DNA from 2 places in the Arthrobacter sp. PTI12 genome. Region 2 is predicted to be linked to the other one. Evidence: predicted binding sites of a transcription regulator. Region 2 holds the regulator's gene; the other holds the start of a gene.
The links. Region 2 encodes Rex, which represses fermentation and respiration genes when NADH is low (regulators of the CRP and FNR family bind a similar motif). Its sites were predicted from a motif close to CTTGTGAANNNNTTCACAAG; they were not measured.

Region 1 (6,596 bases), 450 kb from region 2:
TGGCCGGACACCGAGCTCCACTCGCCGAGCAGGTAGGCGAGCAAGTCGATCTGGTGAATGCCGTGGCTCAGCGTGGTGCCGCCACCCTCGGTCTCCCACGTTCCGCGCCACGGCACGTCGAAGTACTCGGGACCGCGGTACCAGTGTGTATGGCAGACGGCGGTTAGCGGCCTCCCGAGTTCACCCGACCGCAGCAGGTTCCGGATATGAGCGGCGGCCGTGCCGGTTCGCTGCTGGAAGACGACGGCGAGCTTCCGGTTCGCGGCCACCGCGTCCGACTGCATGGCGTCCACCTCTGCGAGGGAGAGCGCAGGCGGCTTTTCGGCGATGACGTGAGCACCGGCGTCGAACGCTGCTTTTGTCTGTTCCGCATGTCCCGCCGGCGGAGTGCAAATATGCACGACGTCGACAGCCTCCTTGGCCAACAGCTCCTCCAGGGTGCCGTACCCGGCTGCGATTCCGTGCCGGGCGTTGAAGTCACGGACCCGCTCCTCGCTGGGGTCGGCTGAAGCAACCGCAGTGACGCCGTCGATCGCGGCAAGCGCCTCGGCATGGAGGTGCGCCACGGCGCCGGTGCCGAGGATGGCAGCGCGGAGGATGCGGGTCATTGGAGGGACCTTTCGAGTCAGGATCGCCGGTGCGTGGCACGTTCGTGGGGTCTTCCCGGCGAACCTGCCATTTTCCGGCTACTTTGCGGGCTGATGATCATTCGGCGTGGGCGTCGAGCTGGTCCTCGAGGTGAAAGACCTCCTCGATCCGCACAAATCCTTCGTCCGGCCGGCCGTCGAGCTCCACGAAGAACTCGCCCATCTCGGCCTGCCAGCGGGCATTGACGTCGGTCTCGGCCATAGCGCTCTGGGCTGCGGCGAGGTCATCCGACTCGACGTACCCGATCAGGAGGCCATCCGGCCGGAGGAAGAGCGAGTAGTTGTTCCAGCCGGTGTCCTTGAGGGCGCGGAGCATGTCCGGCCAGACGGCGGCATGGCGCTCCTTGTACTCCTCAAGGCGGTCGGGCTTCACCTGCAACTGGAAGCAGACGCGTTCCATAGTTCTCCTCGTCGAGCGGGTATGAATCGTTTCATGGATGCTACCACTGCGACTTGCCAAGGAGCTCGCCTGCCCGCAACTGTTGCGCACCTACGGTGACTCAAACCGGCGTCGGACTCGCCGGAGCTGCACAAAAGTTCCCGAAGGAGGAAGGGCTAGAGGGTGCTCCCCCGGCTGACCAGCTCGGGCTGGAAGATGACCTGCCGGCTTTCGGGTGAGGTCCGGTCAATCGCTTCAAGCAACAGTTCGACGGCGGTGCGCCCCATCAGCTCCGTTGGCCGCCGCACTGTGGACAGCGGAACAACCGCAGACTGGGCGAAATCGATGTCGTCGTAGCCGATCAGCGCGAGGTCCTCCGGAATCCGCAACCCGCGGATAAGCAGCACAGCCTGCATCACGCCGATGGCCAGCAGATCGTTGGCGCAAAAAATGCCGTCCGGCAGGCCTTCCCTGCCGCGCTCCGCAAGGAGTTCACCGGCTGCACGCCCCGCCAGCACGGTCATTGCGGCGGCTTCCACTACCTCGAGCTCGGCATCCGGGTACTCCTCCACAGCCTGCTGCGCTCCGGCCAGACGGTCTGCCACCTGTTGGATGTCGGTGGACGCTCCGATGAACGCGATGCGCCGCCGCCCGCGCGAGAGCATGTGCTTCACCGCCATGTAACCGCCGGCGACATCATCCACTGACACTGAACTGATCCGGCGCTGCGGGTCCACCCGGTCCACCAAAACCACGGGCACGCCGTGGGCGCGCAGCTGTTCGAGCCGGGAATCGACGTTACCTACCGGCGAAATCAGGACACCCTTGACCCGCTGCTGCTCGAACACATCGAGATAGCGGCTTTCGCGGCCGGCGTCATGCCCACTGTCCCCGAGCAGCACGGTGCTGTCCGACTCCGCCGCCCGGTCTTCGGCGGCGCGCGCCAGCGAAGAGAAGAACGGATTACTGACGTCGAGGACGATGAGCCCAATGGTGCGGCTGAGCCCGGCACGGAGCTGGCGAGCGGCATCATTGCGCACGAAGCCCAGTTCCGAGATGACGCTGAGCACCCGCTCACGGGTCTTTTCAGCTACGCGGTCCGGGTTGTTGAGCACGTTCGATACTGTGCCCACGGCAACCTGCGCCTGGTCGGCAACGTCTTTGATACTGACCATCCGGGCAGACCCTCGATTCCTGGAAGTGACGGGCTGTAGACAAGCGGTGGACGAAAATGTGCACTCTTCACGAGAATGCTTGACACCACTCATCGCCAAGGATACCTTTGAAACGTACTAATGAATCGATTCAATATCTGATTCATCTCCTGACCGTCACCGCCGCCTCCTTCAGGCCTAGTGAAAAGTCAGTGCAAAACAACGACGATGCGCGCGGGCTTGCAGCCGGCAGCTGTAAATGGAGAGAAGTAATGGTTGACCTGAGCCGCATAACGCCAACCCTGGAGAACCTCGCTATTGAGGTGCCGTCCTGGGCTTACGGCAATTCCGGAACCCGCTTCAAGGTATTTCAGACTCCCGGCACTCCGCGCACTGTGCAGGAGAAGATCGCCGACGCCGCCAAGGTTAACGAGCTGACCGGCCTTGCGCCCTCCGTTGCCTTGCACATTCCCTGGGACAAGGTGGAAAATTACGGCGCGCTTTCTGACTTTGCGCAGGGCCTCGGCATCACGCTGGGCACCATCAACAGCAACACGTTCCAGGATGACATCTACAAGTTCGGGTCCCTGACCCACAGCGACGCCGCCGTCCGCAACAAGGCCCTCGACCACATGTACGAGTGCATCGACGTCATGAACGTCACCGGTTCACAGGACCTGAAGATCTGGCTGGCTGACGGCACCAACTACCCCGGCCAGGGCGACATGCGCTCACGCCAGGACTGGCTGCATGATTCCCTGCAAAAGGTTTACGAGCGCCTCGGTGATGACCAGCGCATGGTTCTCGAGTACAAGTTCTTCGAACCGGCTTTCTACCACACCGACGTCCCTGACTGGGGAACTTCCTACGCCCACACCCTGGCCCTCGGTGAGAAGGCCATGGTCTGCCTCGACACGGGCCACCACGCTCCCGGCACCAACATCGAGTTCATCGTGGCGCAGCTGATCCGCCTCGGAAAGCTCGGATCCTTCGACTTCAACTCGCGCTTCTACGCGGATGATGACCTGATCGTGGGGGCAGCGGATCCGTTCCAGCTGTTCCGCATCATGTACGAGGTGGCTCGCGGCGGCGCCCTCGACCCGGCTGCCAACGTGGCGCTGATGCTGGACCAGTGCCACAACCTCGAAGAGAAGATCCCCGGCCAGATCCGCTCTGTCCTCAATGTGCAGGAGATGACGGCCCGTGCGCTGCTCGTTGACCGGGAGTCGTTGACCAAGGCGCAGGAAGCAGGCGACGTCCTCGGCGCGCATGCACTGTTCATGGACGCCTTCTACACCGACGTCCGTCCGGCACTCGCCCAGTGGCGTGAATCCCGCGGACTTCCCGCGGACCCCATGGCTGCCTACGCGGCCAGCGGCTACCAGGAAATCATCAACGCTGACCGTGAGGGCGGACAGCAGGCAGGATGGGGCGCGTAACCATGACTAACCAAACCGTTCAGGACCTCATCAACCGCTCCAACCGGCTCGGTGCGGACAAACGCAACACGAACTACGCCGGCGGCAACACCTCCGCCAAGGGCAGCGATACCGACCCCGTCACCGGCGAGAACGTTGAGCTGTTGTGGGTAAAGGGCTCCGGTGGTGACCTCGGCACCCTCAAGGAACAGGGCCTGGCGGTGCTCCGCCTCGACCGTCTCCGTGCCCTGACCAACGTCTACCCTGGCCTTGACCGTGAGGACGAGATGGTCGCGGCGTTCGATTACACCCTGCACGGCAAGGGCGGCGCGGCACCTTCCATCGATACCGCCATGCACGGCCTCGTCGACGCCGCACACGTTGACCACCTGCACCCGGACTCAGGCATCGCGATCGCCACGGCGGTCGACGGCGAAGCACTCACCGAAAAGATCTTCGGCGACAAGGTGGTGTGGGTGCCCTGGCGGCGTCCGGGCTTCCAGCTCGGCCTGGACATCGCCGCGATCAAGGCCGAAAACCCGCAGGCCGTCGGCACCATCCTTGGCGGGCACGGCATCACCGCGTGGGGCGAAACCTCCGACGAGGCCGAGAACAATTCACTGTGGATGATCGAAACCGCCGAGCGCTACATTACCGAGAACGGAAACCCAAAGGCGCTCGGTGAGCCCCTCGACGGCTACGCCGCGCTCTCGCCTGAGGCGCGCCGCGCGAAGGCCGCCGCCATCGCCCCGGTGATCCGTGGCCTGGCCTCCACCGACCGCGCGCAGGTGGGGCACTTCACTGACGACGACGCCGTTCTGGACTTTTTGAGCGCAGCTGAACATCCCCGCCTGGCGGCGCTGGGCACCTCCTGCCCGGACCACTTCCTGCGCACCAAGGTCAAACCGCTGGTGCTGGACCTGCCCGCGGATGCCTCCGTCGAGGAGTCCGTGATACGCCTGAAGGAACTTCACCAGGAGTACCGCGCGGACTACCAGGGGTACTACGAGCGCCACGCCGACGCCGATTCACCGGCCATGCGCGGAGCCGACCCGGCCATCGTCCTGATTCCCGGCGTCGGAATGTTCTCCTACGGTGCCAACAAGCAGACCGCCCGCGTGGCCGGTGAGTTCTACATCAACGCCATCAACGTGATGCGCGGCGCGGAGGCCATTTCCACCTACGCCCCGATCGATGAGTCCGAGAAGTTCCGCATCGAGTACTGGGCGCTGGAAGAGGCCAAGCTCGCCCGGATGCCCAAGCCGAAGTCCCACGCCACCCGCATCGCACTGGTCACCGGCGCCGCCTCGGGCATCGGCAAGGCCATCGCCACCCGCCTCGCAGCGGAGGGCGCGTGCGTGGTCATCGCCGACCTGAACCTCGAAAACGCCGAGAAGGTCGCCGAGGAACTTGGCGGGCCGGACGTCGCCATCGGCATCCAGGCCGACGTCACCAATCCCGAGCAGGTCCAGGAAGCAATCAACGCCGCAGTCCTGGCCTTCGGCGGACTGGACCTTGTGGTCAACAACGCCGGGCTTTCGATCTCCAAGCCGCTGCTGGAGACCTCCGAGAAAGACTGGGACCTGCAGCACAACGTGATGGCCAAGGGATCGTTCCTGGTCTCGAAGGCCGCCGCCAAGGTGCTCATCGACCAGGAGATGGGCGGGGACATCATCTACATATCCTCCAAGAACTCTATCTTCGCCGGGCCGAACAACATCGCGTATTCAGCGACCAAAGCCGACCAGGCCCATCAGGTGCGTCTGCTGGCCGCTGAACTCGGCGAGTACGGTGTCCGCGTCAACGGCATCAACCCCGACGGCGTGGTCCGCGGCTCTGGTATCTTCGCCGGTGGCTGGGGAGCCAAACGCGCCGCCGTCTACGGTGTGGACGAAGAAAAGCTCGGCGAGTACTACGCCCAGCGGACCCTCCTCAAGCGCGAGGTGCTGCCCGAGAACGTGGCGAACGCCGCCGCGGTCCTCACCTCCGCCGAACTGTCCCACACCACCGGGCTGCACGTTCCGGTCGATGCCGGCGTAGCCGCCGCCTTCCTCCGGTAATCGGCTCAGCATGAAGTCGGTCTACGCAGCCGTCGATATCGGTGCCTCATCCGGCCGGGTTATCCTCGGCCGGATGGGCACCGACGGCCCGTCACTTGAGGTCATCCATCGTTTCCCGAACGGCGTGCAGGAAACCGACGGCGCCCTCCGCTGGGACATCGACGCCCTCTTCGTGGAGGTGCTGCACGGCCTCACCCTCGCCCGCGAACTCACAGACGCAAAGGGCGAACGGGTGGTGAGCATCGGCGTCGACACCTGGGCCGTGGACTACGGCCTGGTGAACGACGACGGCGCTCTCGCCTCCCAGCCGCACAGTTACCGTGACTCGCGCACGACTGGGGTTCTCGATCGGGTGCACGGAGAGGTTCCGTTCGACCGGCTGTATGAAACCACCGGCCTGCAGTTCCTCCCGTTCAATACCGTCTATCAACTGGCGGCCGAGCCGTCCCTTGAGAACGTCCAGGCACTGCTGATTCCGGACCTGCTGGGCTTCTGGCTGACCGGGAAGCGCCGGACCGAGATCACAAACGCCTCGACCACCGGGCTTCTGGACGCCTCGACCGGCAACTTCTCAAGCCACCTTCTCGATGCCCTCGACATTCCGCGGAGAATCTTCCCGACGCTGATGGAACCGGGGGAAACGCTGGGCACCCTGCTGGCCTCCATCACCGAACGGACAGGGCTGGATTCCGCCACCACGGTCATCGCCGTGGGCTCCCACGACACAGCATCCGCCGTGGCCGCAGTGCCCGCGGGAGTAGACAACTTTGCCTACATCTCCTCGGGCACCTGGTCGCTGGTGGGGGTGGAGCTGTCGGAGCCGATCCTCACCGAAGCCGGCCGTGCCGCCAACTTCACGAATGAACGCGGCGTTGACGGCACCATCCGGTACCTGCGCAACTGCGGCGGACTGTGGCTGCTCCAGGAGTGCCTGCGTG
Region 2 (6,596 bases):
AGCGCGCCTTTGGCGGCACTGGCGCCGTCGTTGGAGAAAGCCAGCAGTTGCACGGCTGAGAGCGTGGGCCCGATGCAGGGCGCCCAGCCAAGACCGAAGGTGAGGCCCAGCAGCGGCGCACCCCAGAGGCCGCTCGGTACGCGGGCGTGGAGCTTCCGGTCCTGTTGGAACCAGGACAACCCGCCCATGAAGACGATGCCGAGCACAATCACCACGAGCCCGAAGATCCGGATCAGCCACTCCTGCGAGCCTGCCAGCCAGGCTCCCAGCTGACCGAAAAGCGCTCCGTACGCCATGAACACTGCGGAGAACCCGACGACGAACAGCCCGATTCCCGCGACCATCCGTCCACGCTTCTGCTGCTCCAGATCCACACCGGTGAGTCCGCTGACGTAGCCGAGGTACCCGGGCACCAGGGGCAGCACACACGGTGATACGAAGGACACCAGGCCTGCGAGCAGCGCCACTGGCAGAGCAAGGAGCATTGAACCGTTCAGGACCGTATCGGCAAAGGCATTCCCGGCCGGCGCGAGGGCCATAGCGGCACCGAGTGGGAGGGAAGCGGACACAGCCACTACTCGGCCAGCGCGGAGTCAATGAGTGCGCTGAGGGTTCCCTTGTCGGCCAGGCCCAGTATGCGGGCCGAAACGCGGCCCTCCTTGTCAAGCACGAGAGTTGTCGGCACAGCCTGCGGCGGGACGTGGCTGGTCATCGCCAGGAGGACCCCGCCGTCGGAATCGTTGAAGCTGGGGTAGGGAATGCCGAAGTTGCGCTCGAAGGCCTCGGCGTTCTCCTTGCTGTCCCTGATGTTGACGCCATAGAACTGCACATCCTCCGACTGGTACTCCTCATGCAGCGCAACGAGGTCCGGAGCCTCTTCCCGGCAGGGTGCGCACGCTGCGTACCAGAAGTTCAGTACCGTCACCTCTCCTGGCCACGCGGATGAGGAAACAGTTTCGCCGTTGTAGAGGGTCCCCTCGATCTGGACGGGTTCACCGCGTTCGGCAGCGGCGTACTCGGTGACGGAACCATCGCCGGCAATGTAATTCTTGTTGCTGCCCTCGGCCGCTTGCTGGGCCAGCGGGTCCTGTGCAGCACAGCCAGAAAGGACAACGACGGCGGCAATCGCCGACGCGGCAAGGCACATCAGTGCGCGGCCTGGCCGGCGGCGCGGGGCGGCTTCAGTTTGAGTCACAACGGCTTCCACGAGTTCTACAACGTGTAGTAATTGTATTACGCTCCCGGGATGTTCTTCGCGCGCGGCAATAGATCAGCACAGGGCTCCTCATACCGCACGCCAGTGAGCTGGTCGCCGTCGAAATAGAGGGAGGTTACGGAGCTCAACGTGCATTTACGCTGGCGCGGATCATGCCACAACCGCCGGTTCTCGGCTGCCAGCCGCGCAACCCAGATGGGCAGCTGATGGCTGACCATGATCGCCTCGGCGTCCTTGCCGCCGGAAGCTTCCAACGCCGCGCGCCGCGCATCATGGACAGCGGACATGACGCGCTCAACCTGGGCACTGTACGGCTCACCCCAGGATGGAGTGAACGGGTTTCGCAGGGACTTCCAGTGCCGGGGGTGCTTGATCTGCTGGGCGACCTGCGCCATCCCCTCGAACCGGTTCTCCGCCTCGATGATGCGCTCATCGGTTACAACGGTGAGGCCGAGCTCACGAGCTGTCGGTTCAGCGGTCTCCTGTGCGCGCGTGAGGGGTGAGGCGACGAGATGCACGATGTCGGCGCCGTCGTTCCTGCGCTCCGCAAAGTAGCCCGCAACCCGCTCGGCCATCTCACGACCGAGCTCTGACAGATGGAACTCGGGCAGGCGGCCATAGAGGATCCCGTCCGGGTTGTGGACTTCGCCGTGGCGCACGAGGTGAACGGTGGCTGAGGGCATGTCATCAAGTTTCGCATCCCTCGCGCCAGAGGGCTAAATCGGCTTGCGACTGGTTGTCGGAAGAGGCGGTAGAGAAAAATATTTGAAGATTGAAGCAATCTCTGGAATAAAAGATGCAAATGCATGTTTATTAGAGGTACACGCTCGTTCGGTCGCCTCGGCCGCACACCAACCCAAAGCACGACAGATCAGGAGAAACATCATGGCTATCCCCACCGGACTCACTCAGGGCACCTGGAACTTCGACGGCTCGCACAGCGAAGTGGGCTTCAGCGTCCGCCACGCCGGGATCAGCAAGGTACGCGGGAACTTCGACACCGTCGACGCCACCCTGCAGGTTGGATCCTCACTCGAGGATTCGCAGGTCACCGCAACCATCAAGACCGAATCCTTCAACTCGAACGATGAGAACCGCGACGCCCACGTTCGCGGCGGCGACTTCTTCGACGCTGAGCAGTTCCCCGAGATGACTTTCGTGTCCAAGCGGGTCGAAGGCGCCGGCGAGACCTACAAGCTGATCGGCGACCTGACCATCCGCGGGATCACCAAGGAAGTTTCCATCGATACCGAGTTCAACGGTGTTGCTGTTGACCCCTTCGGTGCCACCCGCGCTGGATTCTCCGGCCAAACGGTCATCTCCCGCAAGGAATTCGGCCTGACCTGGAACGCAGCTCTTGAGGCCGGCGGTGTTTTGGTGGGCGACAAGGTGACCATCAACCTTGACGCCGCTTTCGTGGCACCCTCGGCCAACTAGGCTCTTTGCTCACGAATCCCTTCGAGGGGCGTGCCGGCTTTCCGGCACGCCCCCTCGTTTTTTCTGTCCTGAAAGCCCGACGGCGAAAGCTTGACGGCGGTACGCTGAGCGCATGAGTACGCCATCACACGATCCTTCAGAACGCGATCCGCACCAGCTCTCCGGAACTGAGTCACTCAATCCCAATGAGCCCGGACCAACACAGAACTCCGGTGCGGGCCTCTCCCCCGAACCGCAGAAACCTGCATCTCCATACTCCTACCAGTCGGCCCAGCCCGCAGGGTATGCCTACCCGAGTGCAGCCCGCATGCCGGAACAGGCGCGGCCGCCCCTCCCCAAGGAAGTCAATCTGGCTTTTTGGCTGATCATCGCCGCTGGGGTTCTCAACTTCATCACCACCCTGATGGGATCAGGCACCACGGGTGGGCCGGCGGGAGCGGCTGCAATCGGTGTCGGCATCGGGATCGTTGTCGGCATCCTTACCACCGGCGTATACGTACTGCTGGCCGTCTTCATCCGCAAGGGACACAACTGGGCACGCATAACCGCCACTGTTCTTGCGGGTATTTCGGTTCTGCTCATGATCATGAGTTGGGTGACGCTCGCCGCGCTGCAGGGCAACGCTGAAGTCCAGGCGCAGCTGGGTGGGGAAAGCCTGCAGCCAAGCGGATTCTCCATCGCGCTGAACGTGCTCGTGGTGCTGCTTGGCGTCGCCGGAGTTGTGCTGTGCTGGCTCAAGCCGTCCAACGCCTACTTCAAGCGGCAGCAAATCACGCACTAGCGCGCAGAAGCTTGCTGGACCGGCCCTACTGGGCCGCGCGGGCGCTGGAACCGGCATCAAGATCCGGATCCTGCGCCCGCTGTGCGTGGTAAGCGAGGATCTGCAGCTCCGTGGCCATGTCCACCTTGCGCAGCTGCACCCGGTCAGGAACCTGCAGCACTACCGGCGCGAAACTTAGGATGCTTGTCACCCCGGCCGCAACAAGTTCATCGCACAACTGCTGTGCAACGCCCGCTGGTACCGCGAGAACAGCCATATTGGCGCGCGTCCTGTGAAGCACGGTTGCCAGATCCTCCACTGGGCTGACGCGCAGCCAGCCGACCTCCGTACCGACGATCATCTGATCTGCGTCGAACAGCGCGACCACCTCGAAGCCCCGCGACTGGAACCCCGAGTACCCGGCGAGCGCACGCCCGAGGTTTCCGGCTCCGACGATGGCTACCCGCCAGTCCTGAGTCAGTCCCAGGGCTGTGGAGATCTGGCTGTTCAGGTACTGGACGTCGTAGCCGACACCCCGCGTGCCGTAGGAACCCAGGTAGGAGAGGTCCTTGCGGAGCATGGGCGAATTCACGCCCGCCGCGTCTGCCAGTTCCTCCGAAGACACTCGTTCAATCCCCTCCGCCAGAAGGGAGTTGAGGGCGCGCAGATAAATGGTCAGGCGGGCGAGCGATGCAGGCGGAATTTGCCTGCCCTGCTGATCGCTCGCGGCGGACCGTAATCCGGGAAGCTCCGACATGGTCACTGGTTCATCTCTCCGTTATTTGTTCGCCGGCGGCCTGAACTGCTCCGCCCGCCCGCCGGAGGATGACGGCGGGATAGTCCCACTTTAGGTCCCTGATGGAAGCCCTCAAAGTCAGGAGGGCGCTGAGCACAACGGCTCAGGTGAGTAGCCTGCGCAGGCGCGCTTCGTCGATTGTCCAGAAGTCCCGCTGGACCCCGTCGAGAAGCAGAACCGGCACCTCTTCCGAGAATCGTTCCAGCAGATCGGCGTGATCGGCAATCGACTCTTCCCGCCAAAGCACGCCCAGTTCGGCAGCCACGCGGCTCACTGTCTCCCGGGCGGCGTGACAGAGGTGGCAGTCCGGCCTCGTCACCAACACGAGGCCCGTGCTCCATTCCGCGACAGGCGGTTGGGTCTGCTGAGTCATGGTCCACAAGCTTACTGGCCGCGGGCTCCGTGCAGGTCGCCATTACGGAACGCCCTCGAAGCGTGAAAATCGGCTGGTTGCTGTGGGTGTCCGCGGACACGCTGAACGCCAACCAGTGATTAGACTCGTGCTATGTCCGCAGCCAGCCTCCGACCCGCAGTCGAGCCCGGGTCTTCCACGGAGACTGTGCCTGCCGAATCTTCTCCGCTGGGCGGACCGGCCGGGGAAGCAGCATTTTTCGACGTCGACAACACGATGATGCGCGGCGCCAGTCTCTTCCATGTGGCGCGCAAGATGTACCAGCGGCGGGCTTTCACGCTTCGTTTTGCCGCAGGGCTGGCCTGGAAACAGCTGCGCTTCGTGATGCGCGGCGAGAACATGACCGACATCCATGCTGTCCGTGATGCCGCTCTTGCCTTCGCTATCGGCATTGCGCATGAAGATGTGCTGGCCCTTGGCGAAGAAGTCTATGACGAAATGATCGCGTCGAAGATCTGGCCGGGAGCGCGTGCCCTCGCGGAACAGCACCTCCGCAACGGGCGCCGCGTCTGGTTGGTCACGGGCACTCCCGTCGAAGTGGCCAGCGTGATCGCCAACCGGCTTGGGCTCACGGGTGCACTCGGCACTGTGGGAGAGGTCTCTGAGGGCTTCTACACAGGCAAGCTCGTGGGTGAGTTCCTCCACGGGCCGGCAAAGGCCACGGCCGTCAACGAACTTGCCGGGAAAGAGGGCCTGGACCTGTCCCGCTGCTGGGCGTACAGCGATTCCTACAACGATGTGCCACTGCTCAGCATTGTTGGCCACCCGGTCGCTATCAACCCTGACCATCGTCTTCGCAAGCACGCCCGTGACTCCAACTGGCCAATCTATGATTTTCGAAGCGGCCGCCGTGCGGCAACGCTGGGGCTCAAGGCAGCAACGGGAGCCGGTGCCATCTACGGCCTATGGCGCGGCTTCGCCCGCATGAGGGGCTAGTCCTTAAATGCAAAACCGGTCCGCCTCACTGGCGGACCGGATGCGATGCTACTTCTTGTTGCGGCGCTGGTGGCGGGTCTTGCGAAGCAGTTTGCGGTGCTTCTTCTTCGCCATCCGCTTGCGGCGCTTCTTGATTACTGAACCCATAGAGTCCTCACAAACTATTCATTCCGGTTCCGGACAACCTCTACCGCATGAACTGCGGCAGGGGCGTTCGAATCTGACAAAAGACGCACATCGCGGTGACGTACATCATGCGGCCGCACATACGACCGTCTACGCAAAACGCTTCTTAACAGAGTACCCGCTCAGACCGGTCTTCCTGACCGGCACCATCCGCGACCCTAGCCTGTACCCGACTCACCCTCCACGGATGCGGAGCGCAGATACTGTTGCACAGCGGATTCGGGCACCCGGTAGGAACGCCCGAACTGAACCGCCGGCATGTCCCCTGAGTGCACCAGCCGGTATACGGTCATCTTCGATACCCGCATCACTTCGGCAACTTCCGCAACTGTCAGGAAGCGCACGTCGGAGAAGTTGCTGCCGCTCGCCATCTCACCACTGTCCTTTTCTCTGGAGCTAACCCTGAGAGGCGCGCCCACCGCACTTGATGGAACGCCGGACGGCGTGTCGCCTTGAGACCTGAGGATTATCCGTCTAGGGAGATACTCTAGTGGTTCCTGTGACCAAAGTGAAAGCACGCCAAGGTCACGAAACGCCACCCTGACGACGACGGCGCGAACCTCTCGCGAGATCGCCAAGCACCGATGCCGTAACACCCCAGCCCATGCAGGCGTCGGTCACGCTCTGGCCGTAGGCAAGTCTGCCTCCAGCTGTCACATCAAGTTTCTGCGCGCCCTCTACGAGGAAACTTTCCAGCATGACGCCGGCTATGGTGCCGGAACCGGATACTGCATCCGCAAGTTCCCGGGCGACGTCCGCCTGCCGCCGATGGTCCTTGCCACTATTCGCATGGCTGGCATCCACGATAAGGCGCTGGTTCTGACCTGCCGCAGCAAGCGCGGCAGAGGCGTGC

Region 1: the regulator Rex is predicted to act here: its motif matches at 2,319-2,338, upstream of rhaI (L-rhamnose isomerase).

What each region holds. Positions count from the first base shown of each region.
Region 1 is NZ_CM155256.1:184,702-191,297, forward strand. Features, by position in the region: gene AC1MBU_RS00875 (Gfo/Idh/MocA family protein) at 1-608, opposite strand, end outside; gene AC1MBU_RS00880 (L-rhamnose mutarotase) at 706-1,047, opposite strand; gene AC1MBU_RS00885 (LacI family DNA-binding transcriptional regulator) at 1,203-2,201, opposite strand; gene rhaI (L-rhamnose isomerase) at 2,453-3,619, shown strand; gene AC1MBU_RS00895 (bifunctional aldolase/short-chain dehydrogenase) at 3,622-5,658, shown strand; gene AC1MBU_RS00900 (rhamnulokinase) at 5,669-6,596, shown strand, end outside.
Region 2 is NZ_CM155256.1:3,078,766-3,085,361, forward strand. Features, by position in the region: gene AC1MBU_RS14705 (cytochrome c biogenesis CcdA family protein) at 1-539, opposite strand, end outside; gene AC1MBU_RS14710 (TlpA family protein disulfide reductase) at 575-1,147, opposite strand; gene AC1MBU_RS14715 (histidine phosphatase family protein) at 1,234-1,899, opposite strand; gene AC1MBU_RS14720 (YceI family protein) at 2,102-2,653, shown strand; gene AC1MBU_RS14725 (hypothetical protein) at 2,766-3,434, shown strand; gene AC1MBU_RS14730 (redox-sensing transcriptional repressor Rex) at 3,460-4,170, opposite strand; gene AC1MBU_RS14735 (glutaredoxin family protein) at 4,313-4,582, opposite strand; gene AC1MBU_RS14740 (HAD family hydrolase) at 4,715-5,557, shown strand; gene AC1MBU_RS14745 (30S ribosomal protein bS22) at 5,606-5,704, opposite strand; gene AC1MBU_RS14750 (helix-turn-helix domain-containing protein) at 5,902-6,114, opposite strand; gene AC1MBU_RS14755 (3-deoxy-7-phosphoheptulonate synthase) at 6,269-6,596, opposite strand, start outside.